Regions from separate parts of the Pseudoalteromonas sp. 68 DY56-GL68 genome, predicted to be linked through region 3. Evidence: predicted binding sites of a transcription regulator. Region 3 holds the regulator's gene; each other region holds the start of a gene.
The links. The regulator sigma-54, encoded in region 3, starts transcription at its own class of promoters, with help from an activator protein. The targets are predictions, from matches to a motif close to GTTGGCACGNNNNTNGNNT.
Positions count from the first base shown of each region.

Region 1 (5,580 bases), on a different contig from region 3:
GGGAATATTTAGGCTATTTAGCGTCTGCCTTGTTGGTCGCTTCTTTAACAATGAGTGATGTGGTTAAGCTACGTTGGTTTAATTTGGCTGGATGTATTGCATTTACTTGTTACGGTATAGCGATTGATGCCATTCCTGTTGCATTCACAAATGGACTACTGACGTTTGTAAATATCTACCATATTATTAAATTAAAGCGTCAGTCATCGACTGACGCTAAATAGTGACCATTTAGTTTTCTTGTTGATATTTTAGTTCGCCACCAATCCATGTTTGCTTAACCTTGATGTCATGAATCTGTGATACCGGAACAGTAAAGTAGTCTTTGTTTATTAAAATAAAGTCAGCCCATTTACCTTGCTCTAAACTGCCTAATTTAAACTCTTGATGAGCAGCATAAGCGCCGCCTAAAGTGAACGCTCGTAAAGCTTCATCTCTCGATAATAGTTCTTTTGGTCGCCAACCACCTTTTGGTAACTGGTTGTGATCCATGCGAGTAATGGCTGAATATAAACCATCGAATGGGTCAGCTAGTTCTACAGGAAAGTCAGAACCCGCAGCCACAATTGAGCCTTGATCTAAAAATGTTTTCCAAGCATACGCACCGGTAAGCTGTTTATCGGTCAAGCGTTGTTCAGCCATATGCATATCAGACGTGGCATGCACAGGTTGCATTGAGGGAATGATTTTTAGTGATTTGAAGCGAACAATATCGTCGGGCGTAACAATCTGCGCATGCTCAATACGGTTACGTAATAAAATTCCCCCAGATTTTTTAAACACTTTTTCGTAGGCATCTAATACGATATGGTTCGCTTTATCACCAATAGCATGGGTGTTCGCACTAAAACCATTTTCAAAACTTAAGGTGAAAAGTTGTTCGAGTTTTTGTTGTGTTTCAAGCATCAAGCCATGATAATTTTTACGATCAGCATATTCATCAATTAGTGCAGCACCACGGCTCCCTAGCGCACCATCGGCGTATACTTTTACGCTTCTAATTGACATGTAGTCATGCATATCTTTATAGCGACCCGCTTTTAACATGGTGTCTAGTTTCGGGTCGCTTGCGCTTAACATAGCAACAATTCTCAGCGGTAGAGTGCCTTGCTCTGCACGTTCTTTGTAAACTTGCCACGTATCATAATCAATACCCGCATCGTGGGTTGATGTAATGCCTAAGCTAAGCAAATGTTTACCTGCATTATCTAAAGCAGTATTAATGCTAGCGTGGCTTGCTTTTGGTACATGCTGAGTTATTAGTGTTTCGGCTTTATCAATGAAGACACCTGAAGCTAACCCTGAGTCCAGTTTTAAAATTTCACCACCGGCAGGAGAGCGAGTGTCTTTTTCGATACCAGCAAGTGCCATGGCTTTCGAATTAACCCACACTGCATGGCCATCAACTCGAGACAGTACCACAGGCTTATCTTTTACATAGCGGTCTAAGTCTGCTGCCGTAGGAAATTGTGCGCCTGGCCATTGCTCTTGGTTCCAGCCACGACCAATGATCCAGCCTTGTTTATCTTTCGCAAATTCTGCGAGCTTCTTTCCGACCTCATCAACTGATCGGGTATTTCTAACATCCAGTTGCGATAGGTTGTTACCAAGGCCAATAACATGGCCATGGGCATCAATAAGGCCGGGTAGCAAAGTCGCCTGCTCACCATCAAAGGCTGTTGCATCAGGATAACTGGCTTTTAAGGAGTCATTACCTGTTTTAACCACCTTGCCATCTTTGATGACCAATGTTGAAAACTGTTTGGTATCCCCTTTATAGGTCGGTGTGTAGCCATTGACGTTATAGATAACCGTTGTGTTTGCAAAACAGGATAGTGATGCTGATGCGAGTAAGCCGATGATGAATTTCATAATTGTCTTGTTTTTATTGATTTATAAAAACAGTATCAGAGTTGTAATAAACTGCAACTACTTGAACAAAAATGACAGGGGAAGGGTGCTTGGCACACCCTTAATTTATTTGCTAGCGTAAACTTCAAACTCTGCGAGTGATAACTTGTTATCTTTGTCTTTATCGTAACTTTGAAAACGAGACCAAAGTGCTGGGTCTCGTGCTGATTCAGAGCGACTTAAGTAGCCGTCATCATTGCGATCAAGTTGTTTAAACTTCTCACCAATACTGCCAGAGGCTAAGCTCATAGTACTAAAAAGAAAACATGAAACTAAGCTGGTGATGGTTAATCTTGTCATTGTTTGTTAGCTCTTACTTGTTAAATAATTTTTAAACTCAAGGAGTGATATGCGCTTGTCATTATCTGTATCCCACTGACTTATACGCTTTTTAAGATGAGGCTGAGGCGTAAGTTCGTCAGGGCTTAAATAGCCATCTTTATTCTTGTCGAGATGATTAAAACGTTGTTTTACATCTAATGCAAAGCTATTAAAGCTAAAAGTCATAAGGATTAGTGAAATAACTGAGACTATTTTCATACTGCGCTCCTTGTTAGTGAAAGTGCTTGCCATAATTTAATTCCCAAAATTAAATCCGTTTACACACTCCCTCAGGGATTATGGCAAACACTTTAAGTCGTTAAAGTTTGAATTTCTCAAACTCTTGCTCTGATAAAACCTGATCGTCATTTTTATCTAGATCAGCAAATTGCTTCAGTAAGTCATCATGTTGTGTGGCTTCTGTAAGCGAAATTTCACCATCGGCATTCGTATCAAATTTAGCGAAACGTACGTCCATTTGTGATGCTAAAACGGTTGCGCTGATCACTAAAAACATCAGCGAGAAAGCGGCAATAAGTTGTTTCATTACAATCTCCTATTGAACAAACAATTGAAATTCTGAAAAAGAAATTTGGCCATCTTGATTCGTATCAATTTGTGAAAAGTTGTCGTGTAACAACGCGTCTTCCGATGCCTCTGATTCACTTAAAGTGCCGTTACTGTCTTTGTCCAGTTCTTTAAAAGAATCATTTAAGTTAAGGGCATACGTGGTTGTTGAAATACAACACACAACCGTCAGCATAGTAAGGGCCAATTTCTTCATTTTAATTCCTAAGAAAATTAATTATTTACTCTAATACAAAAACAATGCCAAAGTTAAAAGCTGTTAATTATCATGTTGTTATGTGTTTTTTGGCGTGTGTCGGTAGAAATTCTTACATGGTTTTGTGTCTTTTTTGCAACGGGAAAATAAATTTTTAAATTTAACCTTTTAAAATCAGTTGTTTAGTTTGTCTCCAAATTGCAACGATATTGATTTTTTAGTGAAAATAGTGCTGAATTTCAGATAAAATTCAGCCAGTGTATAACTTAACTCATAGATAATTTATACCTGTCACACCTTGAAGGAAACCTATGCAAAGGCAAGCTAGCAGTAAGTTTAAACATCTACTCGATTGGCGTCCCAATTTAATCGGGCAATTTGTGTTTAGTACTCTTTTATCATTATTGCCTTTATCTTTGGTTGTGATCCTATTTTTAAATGCGCTCAACAAGCAGCTTGCTGTCACACAAAAAATAGTGAGCGATAACTACTTAGTAACCAAAACATTTAATAGTCTTAAGCAGGACCTAAATAGCCTTGAGAGAGCAACAAGGCAAAACTGGGTGTTGAAAAGTGAATCACTTGACACCTTAATTGCAAATAAATGGCAGTCATCTTTACAAAGCATTGATGAGCTAATTTTTTTGAGTCCTTCACCTGATTACGTTAACCAATGGCAGCAGCTAGCCGATGTGTTGAGCTTTGCTCAGCAACACTTGGTACATGAACAAAAACAAGATGGTGAGCTGTTTGCACCAGCCAGTAAACTGATTGCAGAGCAAACGCTGTGGCTACGTGATCAGAATGAATTACGCATCACGAAAAACCAACAACACTTAAAAACCTTACAAGCGTCATTTATAAATTGGCTATTGGCATTGATCCCTATTACTTTGCTGGTGAGTGGCGGGTTTTTATGGCGGATCAGTGGGCGTTTACGCGAATTGACATCTGTTATCGATAAACTGGGACAAGGTCATTGGCAACAAAATATTTCTGTTAAAGGTTCTTCTGAGCTTATTGAGTTAGGCAATAAGTTACAATGGGTACAAGCACAACTTCATATGCTTGAGCAGCAAAAAGATACATTCTTACGTCATGTTACACATGAATTAAAAACCCCATTGGCTTCTATGGTTGAAGGAACAGATCTCCTCGCTGATGAAATTGTGGGGCCTATCAATGCAGAGCAGCAAGCTGTATTAGAGCTTATTACACAAAGCATGGCGCGGTTACGCATTATGATTGAAAGCCTTTTAAATTATAATGCAATTCGCACCAGTAAGGAGAGCATCACCGAATTAGACTTTTCGGTGATGATGGGCAAAATAGAGCGACATTTTGAACATCGCCTCATAGCGCGAGATCAATCGTTGCTTTGGTTAAATGAATTACCTAGCCGATCTCTTTATATTTCAACGGAATTATTAGAAATGATTTTAGTGCAGCTTATTTCCAACGCATTAAAATTTTCACCAGAAAAAGAAGCAGTTACCATTAAGGTGACATTTAAACACAGTAAGCTTATGGTGTCGGTGAGCGATCTTGGCATTGGTGTTGATGAATCCGAAAAAATGTCTATTTTTGGTGCATTTTATCAAGGTAAAAATGCCAAAAGCCAAGCTGAGATGGGCAGTGGCTTAGGACTTACTATTGTGAAAGAAACAGTTGAACAACTAAACGGTGAGCTAAAGCTCGAAGACAATGACCCCCATGGCTGCTGTTTTACCGTAATATTACCAATTCAATTAACCCAGGGAGTTAACTGATATGGGCTTAGCTAATAAAGCCAGTTTTATGATGATTGCTGCACTAATGCTCTCGGGCTGTTCGTTGCTAGAAACTAAGCCCGTAACAGAGCAAGCGCAGCAAGTAGTTAATAAAAAACATGTAACACCCGAAGAGGGAGAGCCTAATCCCAAGCCGCGTCCGAAAAGTGAGCCGATGTATCCACCTGCAAATATTGTTATTGCTTGGCATGCCCAGCAATGTGGAGGCTATAAGAGCACACATAAAAAAGTAAGTTATGTAGGTGAAAAAGAAATCAAAGCGTTGTTTAAATCACTGTGTCTAGAGAGCGAAGCAAGTCCAGAAAAAACGTTGGCTTTACTAGACAAAACAGATCAAGCTTACTATTGGCCAGATGATATAAAGCAGTACCTTTGGCTTCAAAAGCAAAGTGTTAAGCAGCATTTAAAAGCGAAACAAGCAAAGCAAGCATTAACCGAAAAAATGGAAAAAACATTGTCGTCACTGGCTACGATTGAGCAGCAACTTCTTCTTCGCGAAGAGACTAAGGAGCAGTAAGTATGAATGAAGTAAGTAAACCTCGCGTGTTACTAGTGGATGATGACGCGAGTTTATTAAAGCTGTTAGCAATAAGAATCGAGTCTAAAGGCTATCAAGTGAGTACTGCTGAAAGTGGCATTGTGGCTCTTCAAGAGCTTAAAAATAAAACCTACGACGCGGTAATTACCGATTTAAGAATGGACGAAATGGACGGAATGGCGCTGCATCGTCAGTTGCAAAGCCGCTACCCATCTATGCCTGTCATCATGATGACA
Region 1 is NZ_JAOCZL010000007.1:61,780-67,359, reverse strand. It holds gene NYF15_RS05050 (YgjV family protein) at 1-224, shown strand, start outside; gene NYF15_RS05045 (amidohydrolase) at 232-1,872, opposite strand; gene NYF15_RS05040 (EF-hand domain-containing protein) at 1,978-2,211, opposite strand; gene NYF15_RS05035 (EF-hand domain-containing protein) at 2,218-2,451, opposite strand; gene NYF15_RS05030 (hypothetical protein) at 2,552-2,779, opposite strand; gene NYF15_RS05025 (EF-hand domain-containing protein) at 2,789-3,016, opposite strand; gene NYF15_RS05020 (sensor histidine kinase) at 3,328-4,785, shown strand; gene NYF15_RS05015 (hypothetical protein) at 4,787-5,323, shown strand; gene NYF15_RS05010 (sigma 54-interacting transcriptional regulator) at 5,326-5,580, shown strand, end outside.
Region 1: a site for sigma-54 is predicted at 3,050-3,068, ahead of NYF15_RS05025 (EF-hand domain-containing protein). Genes of this name have one in related genera too.

Region 2 (5,580 bases), on a different contig from region 3:
TGGTGCCGGCAGAGAAAATCTTGCAAACCGCCATAGACGAGAAAGCCGATATTATTGGTTTATCAGGGCTGATTACCCCATCGCTTGATGAAATGGTGCATGTTGCTAAAGAAATGACCCGTCGTGGTTTTGAATTACCGCTACTGATTGGTGGTGCAACAACCTCTAAAGCGCATACCGCGGTTAAAATTGAGCCGCAGTATGATAAAGGTGTGGTTTATGTCAATAATGCCAGCCGCGCTGTGGGTGTGGTTTCTAACTTATTGTCGAAAGAGTTAAAACCAGCATTTTTAGAGAAAACCAAGGCTGAGTATGAAAAAGTACGTGAACAACAAGCACGTAAAAAGCCGCGCTCAAAACCCGTTACTTTACAGCGTGCTCGCGACAACGCTGTAAAACTGGATTGGGACAACTACACGCCACCTGTACCGAAAAAGCTGGGTGTGACTGAGTTTAAAGATGTTTCGATTGCGACGTTAAGGCAGTACATCGACTGGACACCTTATTTCATGACGTGGTCAATCGCTGGTAAGTACCCACGTATTCTTGAAGATGAAATTGTAGGTGAACAGGCTAAAAGCTTATTCGCTGATGCCAATGCAATGCTTGATGAGCTTGAGCAATCAGGTGCGCTACAACCTCTTGGTGTCATTGGTTTATTCCCTGCAAACCGAGTAGGGGATGACATTGAGATTTACACCGATGAGTCGCGTACAACGCTTTTAACTACATCGTGTCATTTACGTCAGCAAACTGAAAAAACCGACTTTGCTAACTACTGTTTAGCTGATTATATCGCGCCTAAAGGCATCCCAGATTACTTTGGTGCGTTTGCGGTAACCGGTGGTCTTGAAGAAGATGATCTTGCCGATGCCTTTGATGCTAAGCAAGATGATTACAATAAGATTATGGTTAAAGCCGTTGCAGATCGCTTGGCTGAGGCGTTTGCTGAGTACTTGCATGAGCAAGTGCGTAAAGAGTATTGGGGCTATGCGGTAGATGAAAATCTATCGAACGATGAGCTTATTCGTGAAAACTACCAAGGTATTCGCCCAGCGCCAGGTTATCCTGCTTGTCCTGAGCATACAGAAAAGAAGAAAATCTGGCAGTTACTTGATACCGAACAACGTATCGGCATGAAGCTAACAAGTTCATACGCAATGTGGCCAGGGGCGGCGGTATCAGGTTGGTATTTTTCTCACCCTGAAGCTAAGTACTACGCAGTGGCGCAAATTCAAAAAGATCAGGTTGAAGATTACGCAAAGCGTACCAACATGACACTTGCCGAAGCTGAGCGTTGGTTGTCGCCTAATTTAGGCTACGAGCCAGAATAGTAAACAGCCGAGTATGTAAATACTCGGCTTTTTTTATGGTGCTTAGATTTGCATGATAGAGTCTTAATTTGAGGGAGTGGTGCTAGAGCCGATACTCTAAAGCGATACTTAATTGTGAATAAGGCTAAGTACCTAACTTTAACTTTCGTACTTTAAATCTCGTACGATGCATCAAGTTAATCCTTCTAACCGATGGGGTTAAACTTTGTAAAGCTTTTCCGTAACTTCATCTCGTTTAATCACTTTCGTTGTTATGAGTTATCTCTACTCTCCATTGATTCAAGCCATAAATTCATTCTTTCTTGTTCATCACACACCGCTTTTTCAAGGTATCGCTCAGAACCATCGAGAAAATACTTGGCGGTGACCTTATTTATTATCCAACGATTGTCTTCTCGATTAAATGAAATGTAGTAATCAAGAGGGACTCCGCTGGTATTGGTACCGCTTACTAATAAACACCCATCTTTATCATCAATTGACTCTTTAGTATCAATTATTTTGGTAATTTCTGTGGGGAATTTTGCTAGAGGATCAACAAATGCTGTTTTATCAGTTATGGATCTTGCTTCCACTAAAGCCTCCCAGAGCTCTTTTTTTAGTAAAGTTTGCTCTCTAGGGGTGCCGTACAGGGATTTATATTTATTGAAGGAATCGAGCAAGTCATTATTATGCAAAGTATTATTACTTGAACTGCAGCCAAATAAAAAAGTGCTTAATATGAAAAGTAAATATCTCATTAAACTTAGGTGTGAAAATATTAATTTAAACGTCATCTAATTCTAACTTATAAATCTAGATTAGCTTTTTTAAAATAGAAAGCACCACACCAATAAACTGATGTGATGCTAGGGGAGGCATAAAAATTAAAAAGGTGATTCAGGGTAAGCGGTTTTGCTTTGTGTGCCTGTTAGTCTGTGCAGTAACTGTTTTTGTCTGGCTAATAATAAACCTGAGCGTTCGTTAAGTGCCTGACAATGCTTTGATTTAATGACTAACTGCTGCATTAATGTTTGTGTTGTTAGCTTTATTTCTTTTGGCAACTTTTCAACTAACATCATTAAGCCTTCTTTACCTTGTGCAAGCCCTAAACTCTGTAAATAGTTATCACGGCTTAGATGGTTTTTATCTAAAGACTGTAAAACAGCAGACATCTTGGCGTTGTGCTGTTGTAATGTTGTATCTCGTTCGCTTAGAAGCACATACTGCTGTTCAAGTGCACTAATGAGTGAATCAAGCTTGCGTACGTCGTGTTGTAGGCTTTCAATAAACTGCTTAATGCTGTTTATGGTCATTTTTTATGAAACTCTAGTAGGGCATTGATTAATGTATCTTGGTCAAGCGACAGCTCACCATTAGCAATAGCGGCTTTTACTTTTGCTACTTTTTCAAAGTCAACATCAGGCTTTGACGCTAAGTCTTCAAAGGTATTATCGATTGTTTTACTAAGTGAACTAATTTGCTCTGCGCTTGCTTGCTTGTTCGCCGCGGTGTGAGATTTTTTACTGATATCTTGACTGCCCGAATCAATAAAGTTGTTCACTTTTGCAGCTTGCTCAACATGACTACTGCTACCTTTGTTGTTTATGTTCATTATCAATCCCCAATTAATTTTCTACTAATTTTGTAAAGCGACCCAATTTATCGATTTCTTAAATTTATTTTTAAATTTATAAAAGTGTTGCTTTTACAACCCCTTTATCAATCACTTGGCCTTCAACAATTTTACCAGAACTGAGGTTTTTTACTTTGATCATTTGGCCTCTAATTCCTTCCTCAAGTGCAATTGCTTTTACACTTGCAGTAAAGGAGCTTGTGCTGATGAGAAGTTTTATATGCTGCTCTTTATTGACTAGGTAGTTATTTTCGAGCTGTCTGCGAGTGACTAAATCGCCTTGCTTGATGTTTCTTTTAACTGTCATTCCAATCAATTCATTTGTGCTCGTTTCCATACCGTAAACGTGTTTTGCAATATTAATCGAGTCATAGTTTAGTAACTCATTGCTTAACACTTCGCCGCGTTGTAAGTCACGTTTAGCAACGACTAAATTGAGCCACAGATCAACTTTTGCGGTGGCTCTAAATTGCCAAATGGGATCTGCACAGCTGACGGTCAGACGAATTCTACCTGCGGGAATGGAATTGGGTTTTACCCTGTTTATTGATAACTGATCACAGCTAAGCTCTTTTGCTGCAGCTGGAATGTATAACGCAATTTTTTTTTGTTGACCTTGCTTGTTTATGCTGCCCAAGTAATGAGTTATTTCGCTATTTATATACCGTTTAATCTCTTTTTGAAAATTGCTTGCTAAGACATTAGCTGAAAATAATAAGGAAATAATTCCAAAAAAGAGGAAAAAAGCACCATTCCGTATCGGAAGTATTGCTTCCGCTTTTACGTGCCTTAGATTGAATTTATTGCAGTAACTCATTGAAAAATATGTCTTATAAAATTTGGCATAAAGGTTGTTAATAGCCTTATACCGAATTCAAAATGTGCAAACGAGCATACAAGACGTAGTCAGTTGAGGCAACAATGGCATTATTTGATAAAGCGTTAGGCGTACACCCATTTGCTATGCAGTTGAGAATAGACAGAGCTGAGGTTATCGCAAGTAACCTAGCAAATGTTGATACCCCAAATTTTAAAGCAAGAGATGTGGATTACCAGCAAATTTTGGGCGATGTCGCAGCGAGTATGGAGCATAACAATGATGTAGGCTTTGCGGGAATTACTGCCAATGAGCTGATGTATCGTGTGCCGTATCAAGCATCCAGTGACGGTAATACCGTAGAGCTCAATGTCGAGCAGGCAAAATTCTCTAACAACAGTATGGATTTTCAGACCAGTATGACCTTTCTAAACATGAAAATCAGTGGCCTGCATAAAGTAATCAAAGGAAATTAATAATGTCTTTTAATTCTATTTATGACATTAGCGGCAGTGCAATGCGTGCTCAAGTCATGCGCTTAGATACCATTGCTTCTAACCTTGCTAATGCTGACACGGCGGCGTCTACCGAAGAGGGCGCGTATAAGGCGCTTAAGCCGGTTTTTTCTGCCATGTATAAAGACTCTTTTGATCAGCAAAATGTGGCGGCTGCTGTCAATACCATGGGTGTGACAGAGTCTAATCGTACTGTTGAGCAACGTTATGAGCCTAACAACCCACTTGCCAATGATGATGGCTATGTCTTTTATTCGAACGTCAATGTACTTGAAGAAATGGCAGACATGATGTCAGCAAGTCGTAGTTATCAAACATCCGTTGATGTTATGTCGCGTGTTAACAGCATGCAGCAAAGTATTCTTAAATTAGGACAGTAGCACCATGGATATCGCAAATACCACACAAAGCAATAACAATACTGCCAATGTAAGCTCAAGTATTTCAGGTAATGTTAACTCGGCAGAAGAAATGTCGACCATGTTTTTAGAGTTGCTGGTGGCACAGATCAGTAATCAGAATCCGTTACAACCTATGGACGGAACCGAATACGTTAGCCAACTAGCTGAATTCTCAAATGTTGAATCATTGCAAAGTATAAAAAATAACACCAGCGCGAGTTTAGATAACAGTAGCAGCATGTTAGTCCTTGAAGCGACTAACTTAGTTGGTGAAACAGTGACAGTGCCAGCGGATGTGGTTGCTTTAGAAAAAGAGGGCAAAGTGTCGGGTCTTGTTAACTTATCAACACCTGCTGATTCAGTCACTGTGCAACTTTATGACAGTAATGGCCAGTTAGTTGAAGAAAAACAGTTGGCATACAGTGGTGTGGGTTCTTTGAATTTCGAATTTGATGAACAAGATGCGGGTGGCTATTCGATTAATGCTTTTTCGACAACCAATGGTGTTTCACAACGCCTGACACCTTGGCTAAATGGTGAAGTAGAGCGCGTCTCTGTGGGTAGCAGCAGCGACGATATTTTATTGCAAGTTGATGGCTTAGGTAATTTTGCCTTAACCGATATTAATCAAGTTGCCTAGACTAAAGAGGAATAATTATGTCTATGTTTAATATAGGTTTAAGCGGCCTTAAAAGCACTCAAACAGGGTTAGAAGTAACAAGTAATAATATCGCTAACTCATCAACTTCTGGTTATAAAACCGGTAATACAGAATTTGCCGCAGTGTATAATGGTGGTAGTCGTGGTGGTGTACGTGTTTCAGATATCAAAGAAGACTTTGTAACTGGTGGTGATATTGTTAGAACAGGTAACGCACTTGATATTGCAATTGATGGTC
Region 2 is NZ_JAOCZL010000018.1:578,388-583,967, reverse strand. It holds gene metH (methionine synthase) at 1-1,334, shown strand, start outside; gene NYF15_RS11060 (hypothetical protein) at 1,586-1,909, opposite strand; gene flgN (flagellar export chaperone FlgN) at 2,201-2,629, opposite strand; gene flgM (flagellar biosynthesis anti-sigma factor FlgM) at 2,626-2,928, opposite strand; gene flgA (flagellar basal body P-ring formation chaperone FlgA) at 3,005-3,766, opposite strand; gene flgB (flagellar basal body rod protein FlgB) at 3,871-4,242, shown strand; gene flgC (flagellar basal body rod protein FlgC) at 4,245-4,661, shown strand; gene NYF15_RS11030 (flagellar hook assembly protein FlgD) at 4,666-5,322, shown strand; gene NYF15_RS11025 (flagellar hook protein FlgE) at 5,340-5,580, shown strand, end outside.
Region 2: a site for sigma-54 is predicted at 3,788-3,806, ahead of flgB (flagellar basal body rod protein FlgB). Genes of this name have one in related genera too.

Region 3 (5,580 bases):
ATTAAATTAGATTAATAACCAGGTTGCGGTGCCTAAAAAGGCAAAAATACCCACAATATCGGTGACGGTGGTCAGCACGACACTGCCTGCAAGAGCAGGGTCAATTTTCATTTTCTTTAAGATTAAAGGAATGCTCGCACCAGCAATACCTGCTGCAACGAGATTCATAAACATTGCGAAGGCTAGCACCGCACCGAGCTTAAAGTCCCACTGCCAGAGTGCAACAACACCGGCGATTAATATCGACCAAATAACACCATTTAGTGCCCCAATGGCGAGTTCTTTGAGTAATAAAAAGCGTTGGTTGGTTTGGTTAATATGGCCAACGGCTATACCACGAATAACTAAGGTAAGAGTTTGGCTACCAGCAACTCCTCCCATTGAAGGCACAATTCCATTAAGTACCGCCAGGATTGGTAAGATTGCTAAGGTGTTTTCAAAGAAGCTTGCAACGATGGCAGCTAACAATGCGGTTAATAGGTTAACCCCAAGCCAAATAGAGCGACGCTGCGAGCTTTTCAGAACGGGTGCAAAGGTGTCTTCTTCATCATCAAGACCCGCTAGGCTAAGCATGCTATGCTCTGCATCTTCACGAATGACGTCAACGATGTCATCGATGGTTATACGACCAAGCAAGTGGGCGTTATCATCCACAACAGGCGCGGAAATCCAGTTATGACGCTCGAATAGTTGAGCAACATCACTTTCGTCCATCGAAATGAGAATAGACTCACATTCTTCATCCATTAAGTCGCGAACAATTTTGTCTGATGGGCTGGTTAAAAGTGTCGTTAATGACAAGGCGCCTAAAAAGCAGTTATGTTTATCAACCACGTACAGATCATCTGTACCTTCAGGTAGCTCACCACGTAGACGTAAATAACGCAGTACAACGTCTAATGTAACATCGGGGCGAATAGTGACAGTATCACTATTCATTAGTGCGCCTGCAGAGCGCTCCTGATAAGAAAGTGCTTGAGTCGCTCTTTCTCTATCTTGCGTATCCATAGCCCCGACAACATCTTGATAGACAGTATCAGGTAAGCTACGAAGTACTTCACCTAAGTCATCATCGTCCATGTCCTCAGTTGCGGCGGCAATATGCTCAGGTTCCATCTGGGCAATAATGCCAAGACGTACATCCTCTGAAAGCTCTTCAAGTACGTCACCACGTACATCCGGATCAACGAGTTGCCACAACATGCGGCGGATTTTATGAGGAGATGACTCAAGTAACAGTGCTGTATCGCAAGGTGCTGTTTTAGCTAGCATACCGCGCACTTGAACAAATTGACCACTATTAAGTGACTTGGTCACCTGTTTAAGTTGTTGTAGTGGGTAATCTTGTTCAAAGGCTTCTGGCATTGGCGTCCTTACAACTAAAAAAGTGAGCTCTGGCTAAATAAATACAGCATAGTTGCACAATAATAAATTTGCTGAGTTATCGTTTAAAGCAACCATTATATTAAGAATATTTGTTATATAAGATGAACGAATGACTTAAAAGTAAGATATTTAAGAGAAATTTAAATATCTAAGTTAAGTTTAACGTAAATCTTTCGTGCTTAGCAAATGCTATTCTTGCTCATGAAAGCGTTGTGCTATTAATTCACCTATTGCATTAAGTGCAGCTGTTGCATCAGGGCCTTCGCATACAACTCGAACTTCTTTACCTTGACTGCTCTCTAATAACATTAGAGCAAGTACACTGTCACCTTCAGCTTCTTTGTCATCTTGATATAACATAATTTTAGCATCAAATTGAAGTGCAAGTTGTGCAAGTACAGTTGCTGCGCGCGCGTGTAAGCCAAGTTTGTTTTGAATTAAAAACGTATTTTCAGCATACATGTTAAAGCCCTTGTTATAAGTCTTGCTCACGATGGCGAATTTTTACATTCGCATGGCTTTTCGCGAAACTTTCACCAATCGTCTGTGCTAAGTAAACAGAGCGATGCTGTCCACCCGTGCAGCCAATTGCGATAGTTAAATAACTGCGGTTATTGCGTTCAAGGTGTGGTAACCACGTTTGCACAAAGGTTTGAATCTGCCAAGTAAATTTTTGCACTATGCTATGGCTTGCAAGGTAATCTTTAACGGGTTGGTCGAGCCCCGTAAGTGGCTTAAGATCTGGCTCCCAGTGCGGGTTTGGTAAAAAGCGTGCATCAAATACATAGTCAGCTTCTTTCGGGATACCATGCTTAAAGCCAAATGACATAAAGGTAATAATGAGCTTTTTATCTTTTTTACCGAGAATCTTCTCACGAATTGACTCTGCTAGCTGATGTACACTTAAATCCGTTGTGTCGATCATAAAATCAGCGCGGGTAATTAGGACATCAAGCAGTATTTTTTCTTGCTTAATTGCTAAATCGAGCGGTAAAGAATCTAAAGAAAGCGGGTGTAAGCGTCTTGTCTCAGAGAAACGTTTAATGAGTGTTTGATCATCACTATCAAGGTAAAATAATGTTGGGTTGGCGAAACCTGGCAAGTATTCAAGAATATCATTAAATTCTTGTTGCTCTTTTGGCAGGTTACGCACATCGATACTGACCGCTATTTTGTCGTAATTATCAGAAACACTACGCACTAGCGAAGGTAATAGGTTTACAGGAATATTATCAACGCAATAATAACCAAGGTCCTCAAGGACTCGTAAAGCGACTGATTTACCTGAGCCAGAACGGCCACTGATAATAATTAATTCCATTTATGCCTCTGATGCAATAACTTGAAACAGTTCCTGATCGGTTTTTGCGCTGCGTAACTGTTTACAAAATTCTTTATCTTTTAGTCTATCAGCAATTGTTGATAAGGTCTTTAAATGAAGTTGGCAGTCTCCATCAGGTACAATGAGTGCAACAAAAATATCAACAGGGCGGTTGTCAATTGCATCAAAGTTAATTGGCGATTCGCTCACTATAATAAACGCATGTGGTTTATCAGCACCCGACATACGACCATGCGGAATAGCAATGCCTCTACCAATTCCTGTACTCCCCAACTTTTCTCGATTGAGTAAAGCATTAAGAATATCTTGCTGCGATAGATGAGGAAGCTGCTCATGAGCTAGTTCGCTGATAAATTCGAGAATTCTTTTTTTGCTATTAAAAAGGACCGCAGCTTTGCTGCAGTCCTGGCTAGTAAGTGAACTAAGTTTCATAATTTAGTGTCGAGCTAATTTCTCTTTGTGTTTAATAACTTGGCGATCAAGCTTATCAATTAGCGAGTCGATGGCCGCGTACATATCTTGATGCTCTGTAGAGGCAAACAGTTCGCCTCCGTTTACATGTAAAGTTGCTTCTGCTTTTTGACTTAATTTTTCTACATCTAGAATGACATGAACATTATTAATATGATCAAAATGCCTTTCTAGTTTCGCAAACTTGGTGTTTACATAGTCTTTTAATGAATCTGTGATTTCTACATGACGACCAGTTAGGTTTAGTTGCATAAGCATTTTCCTTCTATGTAAAACGTCTAAATCAAGCTTTTACGCTGATTAGACGGCGGTATTGCTAGAGACTCTCGGTATTTTGCAATTGTACGTCTAGCTACTTTAATTCCTTGCTCAGCCAATATATCTGCAATCTTACTGTCACTCAATGGCTTCGCTGAGTTTTCTGCGGCAATAAGCTTTTTGATTAAAGCGCGTATTGCCGTTGATGAACACTCGCCACCATTTTCTGTGCTGACGTGGCTTGAGAAGAAATATTTCAACTCAAAAATACCCCTTGGGGTATGCATATATTTTTGCGTTGTTACCCGTGAAATCGTCGATTCATGCATTTCGACCATTTCAGCGACATCATTTAGCACCATCGGCTTCATCGCCTCTGGGCCGTGTTCAAAGAAAGCCTGTTGTTGTTGAACAATACAGTTCGTTACTTTTAATAAAGTATCATTCCGACTCTCTAAGCTTTTAATAAACCACTTAGCTTCTTGCAGATGAGAGCGAATAAACTGGCTGTCACTGCTTGATTTTACAGAGCGTGACATAGCCGCATACTGGCTGTTTACTCTGATCTTTGGCATACAGTCAGGGTTTAGCTCAACCACCCAACGACCTTTAACTTTTTTTACCGATACATCAGGTATGACGTATTCAGACTCTTCACGTACGATGCTATCCGCGGGCTTAGGGTTCAAGCTATGGATAAGCGTCATCACTTCTTTAAGCTCGTTTTCTTTAAGCTTAGTCTTTTTCATCAAAGTACGATAGTCGCGACTTGCTAATAATTCGATGTGCTCAGATAAAACCATTTTAGTTTCAGCCAAATAAGGTGTATCTGCATCGAATTGACGAAGTTGTATACATAGGCACTCTTGTAAACTGCGAGCACCAATACCGACAGGATCAAATAGCTGTATTCTTTTTAAGACCGCTTCGACTTCATCAAGTTCTATTTCTTCTTCATCATCATTTTGATTAAAGCTTTCAACAATATCCTCACAACTCACAGTTAAAATACCTGAGTCATCGATAGCTTCGACTATAGCAACAGCAATTGCTTCGTCGGTCGGACTAAATGGAGTCAACTGTAGTTGCCACATCAGGTATTCATGGAGAGTTTCGGTTGACGCACCTTGGTAAATAGACTCATCTTCTGGCATTGGCCCTGACGAGGTTGAAGGGGCTGCACTCATGTACTCATCCCATGTGACATCCATTGCTAGGTCGTCACTGACGGTATCTTTATTGAGTGCATCACTGCTTTCTTGCTCGTATTCACTGGGTGCTTCTTCTGCTGTAGCTGTGACTTGTGAATCATCAGAGTCAGATTTTTGTTCGTTTTTACCGATCGCTTCTTCATTATAATCCGCTTCTTCTACTTCAAGCAGAGGATTACTATCAAGCGCTTCTTGTATTTCTTGCTGGAGATCCAATGTACTAAGCTGCAATAAGCGAATGGCTTGTTGCAGTTGTGGAGTCATTGTAAGTTGCTGGCCCATGCGCAGCTGTAATGATTGCCTCATGTATCCCTAACAATCCTTTTAAATCATTGATTGATACTACTTTGAGTAAATATCAATATGTTGTCATTATTGTAAGTCTAGCAGATGCTCTAGTCGGTGGTGTATTGGTTACAACCTGAATTGCTCGCCTAGATAGACATCGCGTACCGTTTGGTCTGCTAATACGTGTTCAGGCGTGCCTGATGCAATTAGCTCCCCATGAGAAACAATGTAGGCTTTTTCACAAACATCAAGGGTTTCTCGAACATTATGGTCAGTTATTAGTACACCGATACCACGGTTTTTCAAATGCTCTATAATTTTCTTTATATCTAACACTGAAATTGGATCAACACCAGCAAAAGGCTCATCTAGCAGAATAAATTTTGGATCTGCGGCTAATGCTCGCGCGATTTCAACACGGCGACGCTCGCCTCCTGATAGCGCCATACCTTGGCTATCTCGGATGTGCTGAATACTAAATTCATCAAGCAGGTTATTGAGTGTTTCTTCTCGTTGCTGTTTTTTAAGATCTTTGCGTGTTTCAAGAATCGCCATCAGGTTTTGGTAGACTGTCAACTTTCTAAAAATGGATGATTCTTGAGGTAAATAGCCAATACCTAATCG
Region 3 is NZ_JAOCZL010000024.1:32,615-38,194, forward strand. It holds gene mgtE (magnesium transporter) at 7-1,365, opposite strand; gene NYF15_RS19350 (HPr family phosphocarrier protein) at 1,576-1,848, opposite strand; gene rapZ (RNase adapter RapZ) at 1,862-2,707, opposite strand; gene ptsN (PTS IIA-like nitrogen regulatory protein PtsN) at 2,708-3,160, opposite strand; gene hpf (ribosome hibernation promoting factor) at 3,164-3,451, opposite strand; gene NYF15_RS19370 (RNA polymerase factor sigma-54) at 3,478-4,974, opposite strand; gene lptB (LPS export ABC transporter ATP-binding protein) at 5,083-5,580, opposite strand, start outside.